Regions from separate parts of the Bradyrhizobium sp. DOA1 genome, predicted to be linked through region 1. Evidence: predicted binding sites of a transcription regulator. Region 1 holds the regulator's gene; each other region holds the start of a gene.

Region 1 (4,683 bases):
GCGGAGTCATTGCGGGGCGGCTCGGAGAGCCGAACCCGGAATGACTCCTCGGCTTAACGGATCAATTGGCCGCGCCGCTCGACTCGTTGTTGTTGGCCGCAGGTGCGGCCTTCGCGCCGCCCTTGGCGACGCCGACCAGCGCAGGACGCAGCACGCGCTCGCCGATGGTGTAGCCGGCCTGCACGACCTGGACCACGGTGCCCGACGGCACCGACGCATCAGGCACCTCGAACATCGCCTGCTGGAAGTTCGGGTCGAACTTCTGGCCCTGCGGATCGAACTTCTTCACGCCGTGCTTTTCCAGCGCGTTGAGCAGCGAACGCTCGGTGAGCTCGACGCCTTCGATCAGCGAGATGAGGCCGGGATCGGCCGCAGCACGCGTCTCGGCCGGTACGGCATCGAGCGCCCGCTGGAGATTATCGGCGATGTCGAGCACGTCACGGGCAAAGCCGGTGATGCCGTAGAGGCGGGCGTCGGCGACTTCCTTGGTGGTGCGCTTGCGCAGATTCTCCATCTCGGCCAGCGTCCGCAGCATGCGGTCACGCGCTTCGGCGGCTTCCTTCTGCAACGTTTCGACCGAACCCGGCTCCGGATCATCGGGCATGATGTAGGGTTTCGACACCACGGGCTCGCCGGTCGCTGCAGTCGTGTCTTGAGGTTGCCGGTCTTGCTCGGTCATCGGCTCTAATCTCGAACTCGTTTCAGGGATGTTGGCCCGGATATCGTGCCTTAGCTTACGAAAATCAAGCGCCCGTGATCGGCGGAAACGCCGGTCAGCCCCCCAGAAGGCGGCTGACGATGCGGGCGGCGTAGTCCACGGTCGGGATCACACGGGCATAATTCAGCCGCGTCGGACCGATCACGCCGAGGACGCCGACGATGTGGCCGGCGGCATCCCGGTAGGGCGAGATAATCGTCGAGGAGCCCGACAGGGAGAACAGCTTGTTCTCCGAGCCGATGAAGATGCGCACGCCCTCGGCGGTCTCGGCCCGGCCAAGCAGGTCGATGACACCGCGCTTGGTCTCGAGATCGTCGAACAACAGGCGAACGCGCTCCAGATCCTCCAGCGCGTGCAGATCTTCCAGCAGATTGGCGTGGCCGCGCACGATGAGCTGGCGGTCCTCGTTCTCGCCGCCGGACCAGCTCGCGATACCGGCCGAGATCACCTTCTGCGTCAGCTGATCGAGCTCGGCACGGGCTTCGGCGAGCGCGGTCTCGAGCTCGAGCCGCGCCTCGGCCAGCGTGCGGCCACGGATGCGCGCATTGAGGAAATTGCCGGCCTCGGTGATCGCCGAGGAGGGAACTCCGGGCGGCAGCGTCAACACGCGGTTTTCCACCTGGCCGTCCTCGCCGACCAGGATCACCAGCGCCTTCTCCGGTTCCAGGCGGACGAACTCGATGTGCTTCAATCGCGCATTGGATTTCGGCGTCAGCACGACGGCGGCGGCGCGGGTCAGGCCCGACAGCCGCATCAGCGCCTGGTCCAGCGCCGCCTCGACCGACTGCGCCTCGCCGACGGAGGACAGCTGGCTCTGGATCGCGGCGCGTTCGGCTTCGTTGAGGTCGCCGACCTGCATCAAGGCGTCGACGAAGAAGCGTAAGCCGAGTTCCGTCGGCAGCCGGCCGGCGGAGGTATGGGGCGCATAGATCAGGCCGAGCTGTTCCAGATCGGCCATGACGTTACGGACCGAGGCCGGCGACAGCGGCATGGCGATCAGGCGGGAAATGTTTCGCGAGCCGACCGGCTCACCGGTCGCGAGATAGCTTTCGACAATTTGACGAAAGATGTCGCGGGAACGCTCGTTGAGCTGGGCAAGGCCTGCGCGCGGCGCGATCAGATTGATCGGATCGTGATGGGCCACAGACGGTAACTCCTCTCAGATACTGATAATTTGTCCATCCCGGACGCATCTGACAAGCGTGGCGTTGGCGAGCTCCTTATCAGGGGGTGAAAAAACCTTGCCGCCCACCCTCACCCCCCCTACAAGCACCGCGAACAGCCCTACCCCCTGCGAGTTTTGGAGGATTTCCCATGCGGCCAAGCCGCCGTGCGCCCGACGAATTGCGCCCCGTGACGCTGGAGCGCGGCGTCGTCAAATATGCGGAAGGCTCCTGTCTCGTGAAATTCGGCGACACCCACGTGCTGGTCACCGCCACGCTGGAAGACCGCCTGCCGCCGTGGCTGAAGGGCCAGGGCCGCGGCTGGGTCACCGCCGAATACGGCATGCTGCCGCGCGCCACCTCCGAGCGGACCCGCCGTGAGGCCTCGGCGGGCAAGCAAAGCGGCCGCACCGTCGAGATTCAGCGTCTGATCGGCCGCTCGCTTCGCACCATCGTCGATCTCGAAGCGCTCGGCGAGCGCCAGATCACGGTCGATTGCGACGTCCTCCAGGCCGACGGCGGCACGCGCACGGCCTCGATCACCGGTGCCTGGGTTGCGCTTGCCGATTGCATCGGCTGGATGAAGGCGCGCAACATGGTCAAGGCCAACGTGATGCGCGACAACGTCGCCGCGATCTCCTGCGGCATCTATAACGGCACGCCCGTGCTCGACCTCGACTATGCCGAGGATTCGGAAGCCGAGACCGACGCCAATTTCGTCATGACCGGCGATGGCCGCATCATCGAGGTGCAGGGCACCGCGGAACGCGAGCCGTTCACGCAGGACGAGTTCCTGAAGCTGATCGCGCTGGCGCAGAAGGGCATCGCGCGTCTGGTGGACTTGCAGAAACTGGCTGTAGCGTAGTCAATAGGCCATGCATCGCCGAATCACCGGAAAGCTCGTCATCGCGACCCATAATCCCGGCAAGCTCGCCGAGATGAAGGAGCTGCTCGCGCCTTACGGCATCGAGGCGGTGTCGGCCGGTGAGCTCGGCCTGCCCGAACCCGAAGAGACCGGCAACGACTTCCGCAGCAATGCCGCGATCAAGGCGATCGCGGCAGCACGAGCGACGAAACTTCCCTCCTTCGCCGATGATTCCGGCATCGTGGTCGACGCGCTCGACGGCGCCCCCGGCATCTACAGCGCGCGCTGGGCCGGTCCGTCCAAGGACTTCAACGCGGCGATGGCGCAGATCGAGCGCCTGTTGCAGGAGCGCGGCGCCACGACGCCGGACCGCCGAAAAGCGCATTTCGTCTCCGCGCTCTGCGTTGCCTGGCCCGACGATCATCTCGAAGAGGTCGAGGCCCGCGTCGACGGCACGCTGGTCTGGCCCCCGCGCGGCACCGCCGGTTTCGGCTACGATCCGATGTTCCTGCCCGACGGCCACGACCGCACCTTCGGCGAGATGACCAGCATCGAGAAACACGGCCTGCCGCCGCACGGCCTCGGCCTGTCGCACCGCGCCCGCGCCTTCGTGAAACTGGCGGAGATCTGCCTTGAGCCGCGATAGAGCGTTTTCGAGCGAAGTGGATACCGGTTCGCGCCAGGAAAACGCGTCAAAACAAGAATGCCAAGCTTTTGGCGTCTACGTGCACTGGCCGTTCTGCCTGTCGAAGTGTCCCTATTGCGACTTCAACAGCCACGTCCGCCACGCCGCGATCGACGAGAGGCGCTTCGCTTCGGCCTTTGCGCGTGAAATCGCTTCGACCGCAGAGCGCGCGCCCGGGCGTGAGGTCACCTCGATCTTCCTCGGCGGCGGCACGCCGTCGCTGATGCAGCCCGCAACCGTCGGTGCCGTGCTCGACGCGATCGGCAAGCACTGGTCCGTCGCAGGTGATGTCGAGGTAACGCTGGAGGCCAACCCCACCAGCGTCGAGGCCACGCGCTTCGCCGGCTATCGCAGCGCCGGGGTCAACCGCGTCTCGCTCGGCGTGCAGGCGCTCGACGATGCCTCGCTGAAGGCGCTCGGCCGCATGCACAGCGCCCGCGAAGCGCTCGATGCCGTTGCCATCGCGCGCCGCTCGTTCGATCGTTACTCATTCGACCTGATCTATGCCCGTCCCGACCAGACGCCGGCGGTGTGGGCCGATGAGCTGCGTCTCGCGATCGAGGAAGCCGCCGAGCATCTGTCGCTCTATCAATTGACGATCGAGGAAGGCACGCCGTTCTTCGGCCTGCACCAGGCCGGCAAATTGAAGACACCGGACGAGGCGGTCGCGCGCGCGCTCTACGACGTCACGCAGGAGACCTGCGATAAGCTCGGCCTGCCCGCCTACGAAATCTCCAATCACGCGCGGCGCGGCGCCGAGTGCCGGCACAATCTGGTCTACTGGCGCGGCGAGGAATATGCCGGCATCGGCCCCGGCGCGCATGGCCGTCTCGACATCGACGGCGTGCGCCATGCCACCGCCACCGAAAAGCGCCCCGAAGCCTGGCTGATGCGGGTCGAGACCAATGGCCATGGCGTCGTCACCGACGAGCTCCTCAACAGCGAGGAACGCGCCGACGAATTTTTGCTGATGGGACTGCGTCTTGCCGAAGGCATCGACCCCGAGCGCTACAAGGCGCTCTCCGGCCGCCCGCTCGATCCCAAACGCATCGCGCTCTTGCGCGAGGAAGGCGCGATTACGGTCGATGCGACGGGACGCCTGCGCGTGACCAGCAGCGGATTCCCGGTGCTGGATGCGGTAGTCGCGGATTTGGCGGCATAGCGAGCTCTCGTAGGGTGGGTTAGCGGAAGGCGTAACCCACCATTCTTTCACGCTCGCGGAACGAAGTTGGTGGATTACGCCTTCGGCTAA
Region 2 (4,683 bases), 4.7 Mb from region 1:
CGCCGGGGATCGTGCCGCGGCCTTGACGCCGCTCCGCTTCTTCACTGCGGTCTTCGTTGCGGGTCTTGATGCCTTTTGCCTGGCCATTGTCTGCCTCCCTGTTTGAGCCGCGTCCACCGGATGGGTCCAACCCGAGGAGAGACTATCCAGTCTTGGACGATGCAGCAATTGTGGCGCACGGGGTTGTAACCCCTGACGATCCGGTCGGCCGTAGCTTGTCCCAAGCTGTCGTGGCGCACGGCCGTCGTCTCGTCTTGGCTGTCGCGCTGAATTAGTCTCGCCGGCAGATTCTGGGGGAATTGATTCATGGGCAACAGCGTCGGCCAACGGGCATTTCACAAGGCCCGGCTCGAGAAACGGCAGAAAGCCGAAGTCCTGCCAATGCTCAAGCATGCGCTCCAGCTGCATAAGATGGGGCTCCTCCCTGAGGCACAGGCTGCCTACCGACAGCTCCTGCAGCTCGCGTCCAACCAATTCATCGCGCTGCATATGCTCGGCACCTTGGAGTCGGATGCCAAGAACTACCAGCACGCGGAAATTCTGCTGAGCCGGGCGGTGGCGGTGGATCCGCGGTCAGCCGAAGCTCATATGAGCCTGGGCGTCGCCCTCAACGGGCTACGGCGTCACGACGAGGCCCGCGAGAGCTATCGCAAGGCCCTCGCCTTGCGGCCCAATTACGCCCTGGCGCTGTCCAATCTCGGCAACGCGAGCGTGGCCCTTGAGCTTCACGAGGAGGCGCTGCACAGCTACGACAAGGCGCTTGCGCTCAACCCGGATCTTGCCGAAGCCCATAACGGCCGGGGTTGGGCGCTCTGCCGTCGGCGCAACTATGACGAGGCCATCGCAAGCCTGAAACGCGCGCTGTCGATCAAGCCCGATTATGCGGCGGCGCTCGCAAACCGCGCCATCGCTTTGCGGGAACTTCAGCGATTTGACGAAGCCCTGGCAGACGGCAATCGGGCGATCGCGTTGGCCCCCGACGACGCGAATGGGTGGCTCGCGCGGGCCGGCGTGCTGCTCCAGATACAGCAAATTGCCCAGGCGTCGCGCGATTGCGAGCAGGCCCTCGCGATCGATCCAAATTCGATTCAAGCTCACATGATGCAGGGCCTTTGCCTCGCCGGACTTGGCTGGGTCGACGAGGCCCTCGCCAGTTTCGACAGGGCGCTCGACATCCAGCCTGACCTGCAGAGCGCGATTTCCAACAAGATATTCACGCTCGACTTTGCGGAGGACGCCACCGTCGAACGGCATCAGCAAGCGCGGCAGGTGTGGTGGGAGCGTGTCGGTGCGAAGATCGCATCAGAAGCGTCGGGACCGCATGACAACAGCCGCAATCCGGACCGCCGTCTGGTGCTTGGCTATGTCTCGTCGGATTTCAACGCGCATTCGGCCGCGTTCATCTTCAAGCCGGTGCTGCAGCACCATGACCGGGCGCAGTTCGAGATCGTGTGCTACGCCTGCTCGTCGAAAGTGGATGCGACGACCAGCGAGTTCAAGAAAATCGCCGATCGCTGGCGTGACGCTTCGCAATGGACCGACGATCGTCTCGCCGCCGAGATCCGCGCCGATGGCGTCGATATCCTGATCGATCTGTCCGGACACACCAGAGGAAACCGCCTCGGCGTGTTTGCGCGCAAGCCGGCGCCGATTCAGGTGCACGGCTGGGGCCATGGCACCGGCACCGGGCTGCCGACGATCGATTATCTGTTCTCGGATCCCGTCGCCATTCCGTCCGCGGTCCGGCATCTGTTTGCGGAGACCATCGTCGACCTGCCGTGCTTCGTGACGCTGGCGCCTCTGCCCGACGGGATTGCGCGGGCGCCAGCGCCGGCGATTTCGAACGGCTTCGTCACGTTCGGTGTCTTCAACCGCATCAGCAAGATCTCGGACGAGGCCGTGGTCGTCTGGTCCAGGATTCTCGAGCGGGTGCCGGGCTCTCGACTCCTGATCAAGGATGTTGCGCTGGACGATCAACTGGTCCGCGACAATCTGCTGGCGCGGTTTGCGGCTTGCCGATTGCCGGCCGAACGCGTCGATCTGCTCGGAGCCACGTTGCGAAGCGAGCATCTGGCATCGTTCAATCGCGTCGACATTGCGCTCGACCCGTTCCCGCAGAATGGCGGCGTCAGCACGTTGGAAGCCTTACAGATGGGCGTGCCCGTGGTGGCAAAGCTCGGAAACAGTCTGCCCAGCCGCGCCGCCGGCGCCATCCTCACCGCACTTGGCCTGCCGGACTGGGTCGCGGACAGCGAGGAGGCCTATGTCGAGATCGCGGTCAGCCGTGCAGCCGGGATCGGCGACCTCGACAAATTGCGCAGCGAACTGCCCGGACAGATCAACGCCTCGGCTGCCGGCAACCCCAGCTCATATGCGCGCGCGGCGGACGCCGCATACCGCGCGATGTGGCAGCGCTACTGCGACGGCGGGGCCTGATCGCGTGCTCAATGCAGCCTGAACACGCCGTCCACTGCGCGCAGCTCGGTCGGCTTGATCAGCTTGGAATGCGCCACAGTGACTGAATGGAGCGGACCGTCGAGCTTCTCCTGCCAGAACGCCAGAAAATCCTTCAGCGCCGGAAATTTCGGAAACATGTCGTAATTCTGCCAGACGTAGGTCTGGAGCAGCGAGGGATGATCCGGCATCCGGTAAAGGATTTGCGCCGTCGTCAGCCCGTAACCCAGCATCTGTTTCCGGAAGTCCTCGGAAACGCCCCCACTCCGCAGTCCCATGCCAACCTCCTTTGCAGGAGCGCATCGAGGGGTGGCCTGGTCGGTGTGCGCCTTACGAGCCACCCGGTCCTGATGCGCTCACATGAGAGAAATGTGACGCAAACTGACAACCCATCTCAAGCCCAAAAGTTTAACAAGCTGTTGAAATTCAATGCGTTAGCAGCAGATCGGGCGCCGTGCTAATACGGGCGCGGTCTCGGTTAACGCTAGGAAATAGATTCTGGCAGTCCGTGCTTCCGGGTGCTGATTTTTCTGCTAGAAGCCCTTGCCCCCGCAAAATTCCTGTCCTATTTCAGGCTCGCCCGTGCTAGCACTCACGGGCATCGATTGCTAACAATCTTGAAATCTCAACCCGAGCAAATGCTTAGGAGGACTGCATGAAATTCCGTCCGCTTCACGACCGCGTCGTGGTCAAGCGCATCGACGCAGAAGAGAAGACCGCTGGCGGCATCATCATTCCCGACACTGCCAAGGAAAAGCCCTCCCAGGGCGAAGTCGTCGCCGTCGGCCCGGGTGGCCGCGACGAAGCTGGCAAGCTGATCCCGATCGACCTGAAGGTCGGCGACCGCGTGCTGTTCGGCAAGTGGTCCGGCACCGAGGTCAAGATCGACGGCCAGGATCTGCTGATCATGAAGGAGAGCGACGTGATGGGCGTTCTCGAGGTCACCGAGTCCAAGAAGAAGGCGGCTTAAGAGCCCCTCTCCTCCCTCCAGTCAAACATCTCAAGGAAAATTCCAGATGGCAGCCAAAGAAGTCAAATTCTCGGTTGAAGCGCGCGACAAGATGCTCCGCGGCGTCGACGTCCTCGCCAACGCTGTGAAGGTTACGCTCGGTCCGAAGGGCCGCAACGTCGTGCTCGACAAGTCGTTCGGCGCTCCCCGCATCACCAAGGACGGCGTCACCGTCGCCAAGGAGATCGAGCTCGACGACAAGTTCGAGAACATGGGCGCCCAGATGGTGCGCGAAGTCGCCTCCAAGTCCGCTGACGCGGCCGGCGACGGCACCACCACCGCCACCGTGCTGGCGCAGGCGATCGTGAAGGAAGGCGCCAAGTCGGTCGCCGCCGGCATGAACCCGATGGACCTCAAGCGCGGTATCGACCTCGCGGTCGAGGCCGTCGTTGCGGACCTGCAGAAGAACTCCAAGAAGGTCACCTCGAACGACGAGATCGCCCAGGTCGGCACCATCTCGGCCAATGGCGACCAGGAGATCGGCAAGTTCCTCTCCGACGCCATGAAGAAGGTCGGCAACGAGGGTGTCATCACCGTCGAGGAAGCCAAGTCGCTCGAGACCGAGCTCGACGTGGTCGAGGGCATGCAGTTCGACCGCGGCTACATCTCGCCCTACTTCGTCACCAACGCCGACAAGATGCGCGTTGAGATGGACGACGCCTACATCCTCATCAACGAGAAGAAGCTCTCCTCGCTGAACGAGCTGCTGCCGCTGCTCGAGGCCGTGGTGCAGACCGGCAAGCCGCTGGTCATCGTCGCCGAGGACGTCGAAGGCGAAGCGCTCGCGACCCTGGTCGTGAACCGTCTGCGCGGCGGCCTGAAGGTCGCGGCCGTCAAGGCTCCGGGCTTCGGTGATCGCCGCAAGGCCATGCTGCAGGACATCGCGATCCTGACCGGCGGCCAGGCGATCTCGGAAGATCTCGGCATCAAGCTCGAGAACGTCACGCTCAACATGCTCGGTCGCGCCAAGAAGGTGATGATCGACAAGGAGAACACCACGATCGTCAACGGCGCCGGCAAGAAGGCCGATATCGAGGCGCGCGTGGCACAGATCAAGGCGCAGATCGAGGAGACCACCTCGGACTACGACCGTGAGAAGCTCCAGGAGCGTCTCGCCAAGCTCGCGGGCGGCGTCGCGGTGATCCGCGTCGGCGGCGCGACCGAGGTCGAGGTGAAAGAGCGCAAGGATCGCGTTGATGACGCGATGCATGCGACCCGCG
Region 3 (4,683 bases), 1.1 Mb from region 1:
CGATTGCATCGGCCGATGGGGGCGAGGCGCATTCCGCCGAAGCCGTCCGCCACCACATCAAGCAGCTGATCGATACGGAGGAGCCTTCCGCAACCCTGTCCGACGACACGATCGTCGAACGGTTGCGTGCGTCCGGTATTGAAATCGCCCGGCGCACGGTTGCTAAGTACCGCGAAGCCATGCGCATTCCCTCTTCGGTACAACGTCGTCGCGACAAGCAGAGCACCCTTGATAACGTCCTCTCCATCGCCCTGTCCGATCGTTCCCGCAACACCGAGCCGGCCTGATTGCGCTCAAAGCTAAATCATGATCCGGACCTGAAGGCCCGCGTTAGCGCAAAGTGTGAAGCGGTTTTCCGGAAAAGATCATGCGCAGACAACAACCTAAAGCGCGATGACGATTCATCCTCATCTCATCACGCTTTAGGCATCGATCAAGCCAGCCGTTGCCTCAGCTGCGAGACCTATGGGTGTATCGAGACTATTACGGGCTGTCAGCCAGGCTTTCGTGACTGGAGACAACTGGGATAGTCACATGATACCTGCCTATGGACAATCTCGTCGGGCGCATCAGCCGCATATTTTGGTCAATGGGGCACGAGGACGACTCGTGCACGGAACGATTTTTGACAGAAGCTAAGATGAGGGACTTCTAGAAAGGGGGCATTCCAAGATCGCGTTTCGTGCGCCCGGAGAGGAGTGGAAAAGCGAGCTGAAAACAAAAACCCCGGCATTGCTGCCGGGGTTTCGTATTTCTGTTGAAAGCGTAGGACTTAGAAGTCCATGCCGCCCATGCCGCCGCCCGGGGGCATGGCGGGGCCGGCAGCGGCCTTCTTCGGCAGCTCGGCGACCATGGCCTCGGTGGTGATCAGCAGCGCCGCCACGGAGGAGGCGTTCTGGATCGCGGTGCGGACCACCTTGGTCGGGTCGATGATGCCCTTCGAGACCAAGTTGCCGTACTCGTTGGCCTGGGAGTCGAAGCCATAGGCGTACTGATCCTTCTCCAGGATCTTACCGACGATCACCGAGCCGTCTTCACCGGCGTTGATCACGATCTGGCGGGCCGGCCAGGACAGCGCCTTGCGCACGATCTCGACGCCGGTCTTCTGGTCGTCGTTCTTGGTGCGAAGGTTCTTAAGCTGCTCGGTCGCGCGGAGCAGGGCGACGCCGCCGCCCGGCAGGATGCCTTCCTCGACAGCCGCGCGGGTCGCATGCATCGCGTCATCAACGCGATCCTTGCGCTCCTTCACCTCGACCTCGGTCGCGCCGCCGACGCGAATCACCGCGACGCCGCCAGCGAGCTTGGCAAGACGCTCCTGGAGCTTCTCACGGTCGTAGTCCGAGGTGGTTTCCTCGATCTGCGCCTTGATCTGGGCCACGCGCGCTTCGATGTCGGCCTTCTTGCCGGCGCCGTTGACGATCGTGGTGTTCTCCTTATCGATTATCACCTTCTTGGCGCGGCCGAGCATGTTGAGCGTGACGTTCTCGAGCTTGATGCCGAGATCTTCCGAGATCGCCTGGCCGCCGGTCAGGACCGCGATGTCCTGCAGCATGGCCTTGCGGCGATCGCCGAAGCCGGGAGCCTTGACTGCCGCGACCTTCAGGCCGCCGCGCAGACGGTTCACGACCAGGGTCGCGAGCGCTTCGCCCTCGACGTCCTCGGCGACGATGACCAGGGGCTTGCCGCTCTGCACCACGGCCTCCAGCAGCGGCAGCAGCTCGTTCAGCGAGGAGAGCTTCTTCTCGTTGATGAGGATGTAGGCGTCGTCCATCTCAACGCGCATCTTCTCCGCGTTGGTGACGAAGTAGGGCGAGATGTAGCCGCGGTCGAACTGCATGCCCTCGACGACGTCGAGCTCGGTCTCGAGCGACTTGGCTTCCTCGACGGTGATGACACCCTCGTTGCCGACCTTCTTCATGGCGTCGGCAAGGAATTCGCCGATCTCCGCGTCGCCGTTGGCGGAAATCGTGGCGACCTGGGCGATCTCTTCGTTCGAGGTGACCTTCTTGGAGTTCTTCTGGAGGTCCGCGACGACGGCGTCGACGGCGAGGTCGATACCGCGTTTGAGATCCATCGGGTTCATGCCGGCGGCAACCGCTTTGGCGCCTTCACGGACGATCGCAGCCGCGAGCACGGTGGCGGTGGTGGTGCCGTCGCCGGCCGCATCAGCGGATTTGGAGGCGACTTCGCGCACCATCTGGGCGCCCATATTCTCGAACTTGTCGTCGAGCTCGATCTCCTTGGCGACGGTGACGCCGTCCTTGGTGATGCGGGGGGCGCCGAACGACTTGTCGAGCACGACGTTACGACCCTTCGGGCCGAGCGTGACGTTCACGGCATTGGCGAGGACGTCGACGCCGCGCAGCATGCGGTCGCGGGCGTCGACGCCGAATTTCACTTCTTTGGATGACATATTAGTTTCCCTGAGTTGTTCCATCTCACCCTTGGCGCCCGGCAGGCATTCCTCAGAGGTGAGCGATGCGAGCGGGTTGAATTAAGCGACCTTCTTCTTGGCCGACACGTCGGTGAGAACGCCCATGATGTCGCTTTCCTTCATGATCAAGAGCTCCTGGCCGTCGATCTTAACCTCAGTGCCTGACCACTTGCCGAACAGCACACGATCACCGACGCCCAGATCGATCGCGATCAGTTTGCCGCTCTCGTCGCGGCCACCGGGGCCAACGGCAATCACTTCGCCCTGGGAGGGCTTTTCCTTGGCCGTATCGGGAATGATGATGCCGCCAGCGGTCTTCTCTTCTGCGTCGATGCGCTTGACTACGACGCGATCATGAAGCGGACGAAAGTGCATGCAGTCCTCCTAAAACATTTGCAGGAGTTGAGGATTTCAACGTTGTTAGCAGTCTGTGCCCGCGAGTGCTAACGCAGGCGCAGCTGAAATAGGATGGGGTTCTTTTGGGAGCAAGGGCTGCCAGCAAAAAATCAGCTCTCATAAGCGTGTCTATCTGAATCATTAGCGTTGCTAACTGGCCCGCGCGCAATGAGCGCAGTGTGACTGCTCGGCCGAGGTCTGCACGATGTCGCGACGGATGATCTAGGCCTGGAAGAATCTGCCGGAGATTAGTGCCTCGAGATTCTTCGTCATCGCTAATGCCATTCATCTGATTGACTGCTGGGATACCGGCTCCGACTGAAGCGAACGCTAGCGCTGATGAACGCGCTGGCAACAGGAGTTCGCCGTGGCTTGCTTCAGTGGACCGGATTCTCGTCGAGTTACCGCCATGTCCGCAACAGCGAGAGAGCGTGAACAGGTTCGCTGATGCCCCTCATTCTGATCTCGGAAATAAGCGCCATATTTATCTTGCTCAATCGCTAACTTTGGCAGTTGACAACAGCTGGATGAAAGCGGCGAGCCGCCGGCGGCAGCCTCTTCGGAGCTGAACGAAATGCGCGGGTTCGAACATAGGCATCACCGACATGAGACAAACCGCGCTATTGCGGAGCGGAAGCCTGGTGCAAATCCCGGCAAAAGCGGATCGGCACGTCCCCAAGCTTCGTACCTCGGCCGAGCGGCCGCGCGAGGGAACTGATTCAACGCCAACACTCTCGCAAAGCTCAATCGCGCTTTATCTACTCTGCGGGGCGATGATGATCGTATACGCATACGTTTCGCGTCCTACGATTGCAACTAGATCCGCCACCGGGAGGCAAAGAGATGCAAGCTACCCCAGTTTCGCAGTACCTTCTTAAGACCGGTCGCGAGAAGAGTGGCGTGAGGGGCGGCACCGACGACTGGATCGGAAATACGCCGAGTCCGCCCCCGCGTCACCCTTGGGAGCGGAGGTGACGCGACTTTGAAGTTAGCAAACAATCCGATCATGCAGCTACTGCAACTATCTCACACCAGGATGGCACGCATACGGGTTGAATCGGCCGCGGCGTTAGGTTGTATGCTGCGGAGCCCTAGAGTGTCCGTCCTGGCTTTGCGCAGAGAACCTGACTGTTGACGACGAGCCCAAGCGACGGACAAAGAAAATTGCAGACAAGGCGAAAGATGCAAGGCTAACATCGATCAGAAACAATAATTCAATTTCGTCGTTAGTAGGACCGCTCAAGGCGACCAAACCAAGGTCTTCAATCTCGATAGTGCGTCAGTCGCCCTCTTTTCTGCTCCTAGGCTTCCCCTCTCGTTGGATAGAATTCATCCATTGCTGCTCGATCGCAATGACCGCGGCAGATTGGTCAGGCGATCGGGACCCCATCTCTTCCAAAACGCGGTTGCGTCTCATGCCGGAGCCCGCGTCTGGTCTGAACTTGACTGAGCTCGTTAGCCTGAGTTCGGTCGGAGCGAAATTCAGGCCGCAACGAATCTAGTTCTCGTCCTTGTCTGTACAGATCCGACTGCGTCAGCCGCTCGATCATTGTTCGACGTCTGACAGCGCGGCACAAGTGTGTGAGATCCAAAACACTTGCGTGCTGTCGCGCCTTCTCGGCTTCTTTGCGAAGCGCGACAAGGCGCTGACAGCTCGCGAGGGACGCTGGCACGACCCTTGCTCCCTCTCACCGTAGACCAATCGAGGCCAGTAGGAAGGAGCTGACCATGAGCAGCACGACAGGATCTTGGGCTTACGGAGAGAAAGCGCCCATGCCAAGTCAAGAGCAGACCAAAACGAAAGAAGTTCGTGGCTCTTCGAGCCGCGGCGGCTTTGGAGCTATGCCGCAGGA
Region 4 (4,683 bases), 6.2 Mb from region 1:
ATCTGGGTTCGGCCGCTTGAACACCAGCTTGAGCTTGCCGGTGGCGGGGTTGAAGCTTTGCGAGACCGGCTTTGCTGCGAGAGTTCGGCTCAGGACGTTCGCAACGGTGGTCGACAGCTTGGTGCGGTTGATCTTGTCGCCCTCGCGCCAATCGGCAGCAGTGAAGCGGATGGTGCGGTCCATCTCGGTCAGCCCAGCGGTCCAGCCGGCGGCGGTGACGCCTGGCATCGCCTTGAACTTCGCCAGCAGTGCGCCGGCGCGCTCGGGATCGACCGACATGTTGATGGTCTGCTCGCCGGCGCGCAGCGCATCGCAGCCGACGGTGAGGCTGGTCAGGGCGACCTCGACGTCCTGGCCCTTCAGGCTCTTCAGGAAATCGGTCGCCGCATCCAGCTTGACCTTGACTGCGATCGCTTCGGGCGAGACGTCGGTGAAATCCTTCGGCTGCGCCGTGATGCCGTCGTCGGAGGTCTGGTTGTCCTGAAACTCCCTCTCGCTGAGATCGGAATTGTCGGGCGAGGTGACCTCGGTCACCATTTGGCCGATGCTGATCTGGCCGCGGAACTCGAACGTGTCGCCGTTCTGCTTGCGCAGCAGCTTGACGCTGACGGGCGCCTTTTCGCTCATGCTCTGGGTGGTGCCGGTCAGGTTCTGGCCCGCGACCTGCAGATTGACGACGAAGCGGTCCTTGCGATCGGAATTCTTCGCGACCGAATAACAGACGTCGAGCACGGCCGCCGTGAGCGTCTTGCCCTGGCGCGTCTCCTTCAGGATCACGTCGGCATTGCCGTCCATCAGCCCGTCGATCGAGGTGAAATAGCGCGTTTCGGTGCCGCCGGGCGCCGTGGCCTTCGGCGACAGCTTCATCTGGGCGGATGCGGGATGTGGCGAGGTGGCAAGCAGAGCCGCCACGAGAACTGCCAGGCCAACTGTCGGGCAAACCAGAAGCGCGCGCATCGACGAAACCCTCGATCAATAGAATCGGCGCGCCACCGTAGTGGGTTTTGGCTGCCGGTTGAATCGGAAAGCGGAAGGGCAGGGTCGGCAAAAAAGAAGGCCGCCCGGAGGCGGCCTTCATAACGTTGCAATGGAAGAAGAGGCTTAGAAGCCGCCCATGCCGCCGCCGGCCGGCATGGCGGGCGGGGCTTCCTTCTTCGGCATCTCGGCGACCATGGCCTCGGTGGTGACCAGCAGGCCGGCCACGGAGGAGGCGTCCTGGAGCGCGGTGCGCACCACCTTGGCGGGATCGATGATGCCCTTCTCGACCATGTCGACATAGTCCTCGTTCTGGGCGTCGAAGCCGAAGGTCTCGGACTTGTTCTCCAGAATCTTGCCGACGACGATCGAGCCTTCGATGCCGGCGTTTTCGGAGATCTGGCGGACCGGAGCTTCCAGCGCCTTCAGCACGATGTTGATGCCGGCCTGGACGTCGGCATTGTCGTTGGACAGGCGGCCGACCGCCTTCTTGGCGCGCAGCAGCGCGACGCCGCCGCCGGGAACGATGCCTTCCTGCACCGCTGCGCGGGTGGCGTTGAGCGCGTCCTCGACGCGGTCCTTCTTCTCCTTGACTTCGATCTCGGTCGCACCGCCGACGCGGATCACCGCGACGCCGCCGGCGAGCTTGGCGAGGCGCTCCTGGAGCTTCTCGCGGTCGTAGTCCGAGGTGGTCTCCTCGATCTGCGCCTTGATCTGGCCGACGCGCGCTTCGATGTCGGGCTTCTTGCCGGCGCCGTTGACGATCGTGGTGTTCTCCTTGTCGATCACCACCTTCTTGGCGCGGCCGAGCATCTTCACCGTGACGTTCTCGAGCTTGATGCCGAGCTCCTCGGAGATGAGCTGGCCGCCGGTCAGGATCGCGATGTCCTCGAGCATGGCCTTGCGGCGGTCGCCGAAGCCCGGCGCCTTGACGGCCGCGACCTTGAGGCCGCCGCGTAGGCGGTTGACGACCAGCGTGGCCAGTGCCTCGCCCTCGACGTCCTCGGCGATGATGACGAGCGGCTTGCCCGACTGCACCACGGCTTCGAGCACGGGCAGCATGGCCTGCAGGCCCGAGAGCTTCTTCTCGTGCAGGAGGATGTAGGCGTCCTCGAGCTCGGCGGTCATCTTCTCGGCATTGGTGACGAAGTAGGGCGACAGATAGCCGCGGTCGAACTTCATGCCCTCGACGATGTCGACCTCGGTGTCGAGCGACTTGTTCTCCTCGACGGTAATGACGCCCTCGTTGCCGACCTTCTGCATCGCCTGGGCGATCATCTTGCCGATGGCGGCATCGCCGTTGGCCGAGATGGTGCCGACCTGGGCGACCTCGGAGGAGGCCGCGACCGGCTTGGCACGCTTCTCGATGTCCTTGATCACGGCCGCAACCGCGGTGTCGATGCCGCGCTTGAGATCCATCGGGTTCATGCCGGCGGCAACTGCCTTGGCGCCTTCGCGCACGATGGCCTGGGCGAGCACGGTCGCGGTGGTGGTGCCGTCGCCGGCGAGGTCGTTGGTCTTGGAGGCGACCTCACGCACCATCTGGGCGCCCATGTTCTCGAACTTGTCCTCGAGCTCGATCTCCTTGGCGACGGTGACGCCGTCCTTGGTGATGCGGGGCGCGCCGAAGCTCTTCTCGATGACGACGTTGCGGCCCTTGGGGCCGAGCGTCACCTTGACGGCGTTGGCGAGAATGTCGACGCCGCGCAGCATGCGATCGCGCGCGTCTCCGGAAAACTTGACGTCTTTGGCAGCCATTTCTGCAATCCCTCGTGTTTCGTGATGTGTCTTGCCGCTGGTTCGGAACGATGGATGCCCGGATCGTCCGATCCGGGCATGACATTCAGCGGCTGTTCAGGCGGACGGCCTTAGGCCAGAACGCCCATGATGTCCGACTCCTTCATGATCAGGAGCTCTTCATTGTCGATCTTGACCTCGGTGCCCGACCACTTGCCGAACAGCACGCGGTCGCCGACCTTGAGGTCGATCGGGATCAGCTTGCCGGTCTCGTCGCGGCCACCGGGGCCGACGGCGACGATTTCGCCCTGGGACGGCTTTTCCTTGGCGGTGTCGGGAATGATGATGCCGCCCTTGGTCTTTTCCTCGGCGTCGATACGTTTGACCACGACACGGTCATGCAGCGGACGAAATTTGGATTTAGCCATGACGTTTCCCTTTGGAGGCTCGCTTCGGAAGTAGTGGAAGTGGATGGGGCGGCGCTTCCGTCCAACCTCTCCCCGAGGACCGAACGGCGCGCTTAGCAATCGGGCTTTCCGAGTGCTAATAGTGCGCCCGGAAATATGGCTTGGCCGCGATCCTGTCAAGCAAAGGTGGTTAAGCGATTGTTGAGGCGGATATAGGATGGTGGCATTGGAAACTCGTTCGGGGCATCGGCGGATCAAAGGACGTCATTGCTCCGGCAGCGATTTTGCGCTTGGCTGCGGGAGGGGTGCGGCCGTGGTCTTGTTGGGGGGAATGCCATGATCAGTTCAGCTCACGCGCGCACGGTGGCCAATCTTGCCGCCGCCTCCTGTCTGGCGCTGCTGCTGGGCGCCTGCGGTGGCGGCTTCAGCCTGCCGTCCTTGACGTCCTCCCCACCGCCGCCCGCGGCCGAACCGGGCGTCGCTCCCGAAATGCCCGCAACGATCCGCGCCGACGAGATCGTCGGCCGCTGGGGTCTCGCCTCGTTCCAAAATCCGGCCGATCGCGCCCGCACCGAAGCCGCGGCCAGGGCCCAGTGCAGGAATCCCTACGTGATCACCGCTGGTTCCTCCGGCGGCGTCATCATGCATCTGGCCGACCAGGCGACCCCGCAGGAGCTGCGGCTGAAGGGCTCGCCCAGCGGCAAGAATTATATCGGTCCCGCCGGTCCCACCCCCGGCGATCAGGACCGCGAAATCGTATCCTTCGACGGTCGCGTGCTGATCACCCGCTTCATCGACAAGGACGCTGCCGTCCGCTACGGCAACATGGTCTACGTCCGCTGCGCGCCGCGGGCGTGATCGGGTTCCGGCCTAACCACGCGTCATTGCGAGCGCAGCGAAGCAATCCAGACTTGTCTCCTCGGAAGCAGACTGGATTGCTTCGTCGCTTCGCTCCTCGCAATGACGAAGACAACAAAAACGCGCCCCACGGGCCGGCGTTTTGCATCGTCTCTATCTCGCGTCCGCTCAGTCGAACAGCGCGTCGATGTCGTCCTGCGAGGCATGGCCGACATCGCCGGCAAGCTTCGGGCCGTTGAGAAGCTTTTCTTCCTCGGTGCGGTTGTCGACATGCGCATGTGCGGGCACATGGGCCTTGATCGCGTCGACGCCGCCCCAGATCTCCATCATCGCATTGATGTGCTGCTCGATGAATTTCATCGTACCCATGACCTTGCTGATACGCTGGCCGGTCAGGTCCTGGAAGTTGCAGGCTTCGAAGATCGAGATGACGCGTTCCTGGATGTCGTCGGCGAGTCGCTTCTGCTGATCGGCCGATTGCACCTTGGACATCGCGCTGGCCGCCTGGTCGATCGACTCGGCGGCTTCGAGAATCTGCTGGGTCGCCTGCTCGGTGCCGCCGACGACTGCGCCGAGCTCGCCATTGACCTTGGCCATCTCGCCGCCGTCGAAGCTCTTGCCGTGCAGCGTCGCGATCTCGCGCTTGGTGCGATCGATGGCGTCGTGGATGAGGTCGAGCTCGACCTTCAACTTTTCGCACTGCTCG

What was found. Region 1 encodes HrcA, which represses chaperone genes, less so after heat shock. Its sites were predicted from a motif close to GTTAGCACTCNCNNNNNGNGAGTGCTAAC; they were not measured.
Region 2: the regulator HrcA is predicted to act here: its motif matches at 3,039-3,067, upstream of SE91_RS10180 (co-chaperone GroES).
Region 3: the regulator HrcA is predicted to act here: its motif matches at 2,854-2,882, upstream of SE91_RS26765 (co-chaperone GroES).
Region 4: the regulator HrcA is predicted to act here: its motif matches at 3,232-3,260, upstream of SE91_RS03440 (co-chaperone GroES).

Annotation. Positions count from the first base shown of each region.
Region 1 covers NZ_JXJM01000001.1:6,906,071-6,910,753, reverse strand. Annotated here, with positions in the region: gene grpE (nucleotide exchange factor GrpE) at 62-679, opposite strand; gene hrcA (heat-inducible transcriptional repressor HrcA) at 774-1,862, opposite strand; gene rph (ribonuclease PH) at 2,033-2,746, shown strand; gene rdgB (RdgB/HAM1 family non-canonical purine NTP pyrophosphatase) at 2,757-3,392, shown strand; gene hemW (radical SAM family heme chaperone HemW) at 3,409-4,593, shown strand.
Region 2 covers NZ_JXJM01000001.1:2,168,742-2,173,424, reverse strand. Annotated here, with positions in the region: gene SE91_RS10195 (cupin domain-containing protein) at 1-87, opposite strand, end outside; gene SE91_RS10190 (O-linked N-acetylglucosamine transferase, SPINDLY family protein) at 307-2,436, shown strand; gene SE91_RS10185 (usg protein) at 2,445-2,732, opposite strand; gene SE91_RS10180 (co-chaperone GroES) at 3,110-3,424, shown strand; gene groL (chaperonin GroEL) at 3,471-4,683, shown strand, end outside.
Region 3 covers NZ_JXJM01000001.1:5,809,495-5,814,177, reverse strand. Annotated here, with positions in the region: gene rpoN (RNA polymerase factor sigma-54) at 1-287, shown strand, start outside; gene groL (chaperonin GroEL) at 773-2,413, opposite strand; gene SE91_RS26765 (co-chaperone GroES) at 2,495-2,809, opposite strand.
Region 4 covers NZ_JXJM01000001.1:740,772-745,454, forward strand. Annotated here, with positions in the region: gene SE91_RS03430 (hypothetical protein) at 1-957, opposite strand, end outside; gene groL (chaperonin GroEL) at 1,102-2,733, opposite strand; gene SE91_RS03440 (co-chaperone GroES) at 2,844-3,140, opposite strand; gene SE91_RS03445 (hypothetical protein) at 3,456-3,977, shown strand; gene SE91_RS03450 (protein phosphatase CheZ) at 4,146-4,683, opposite strand, start outside.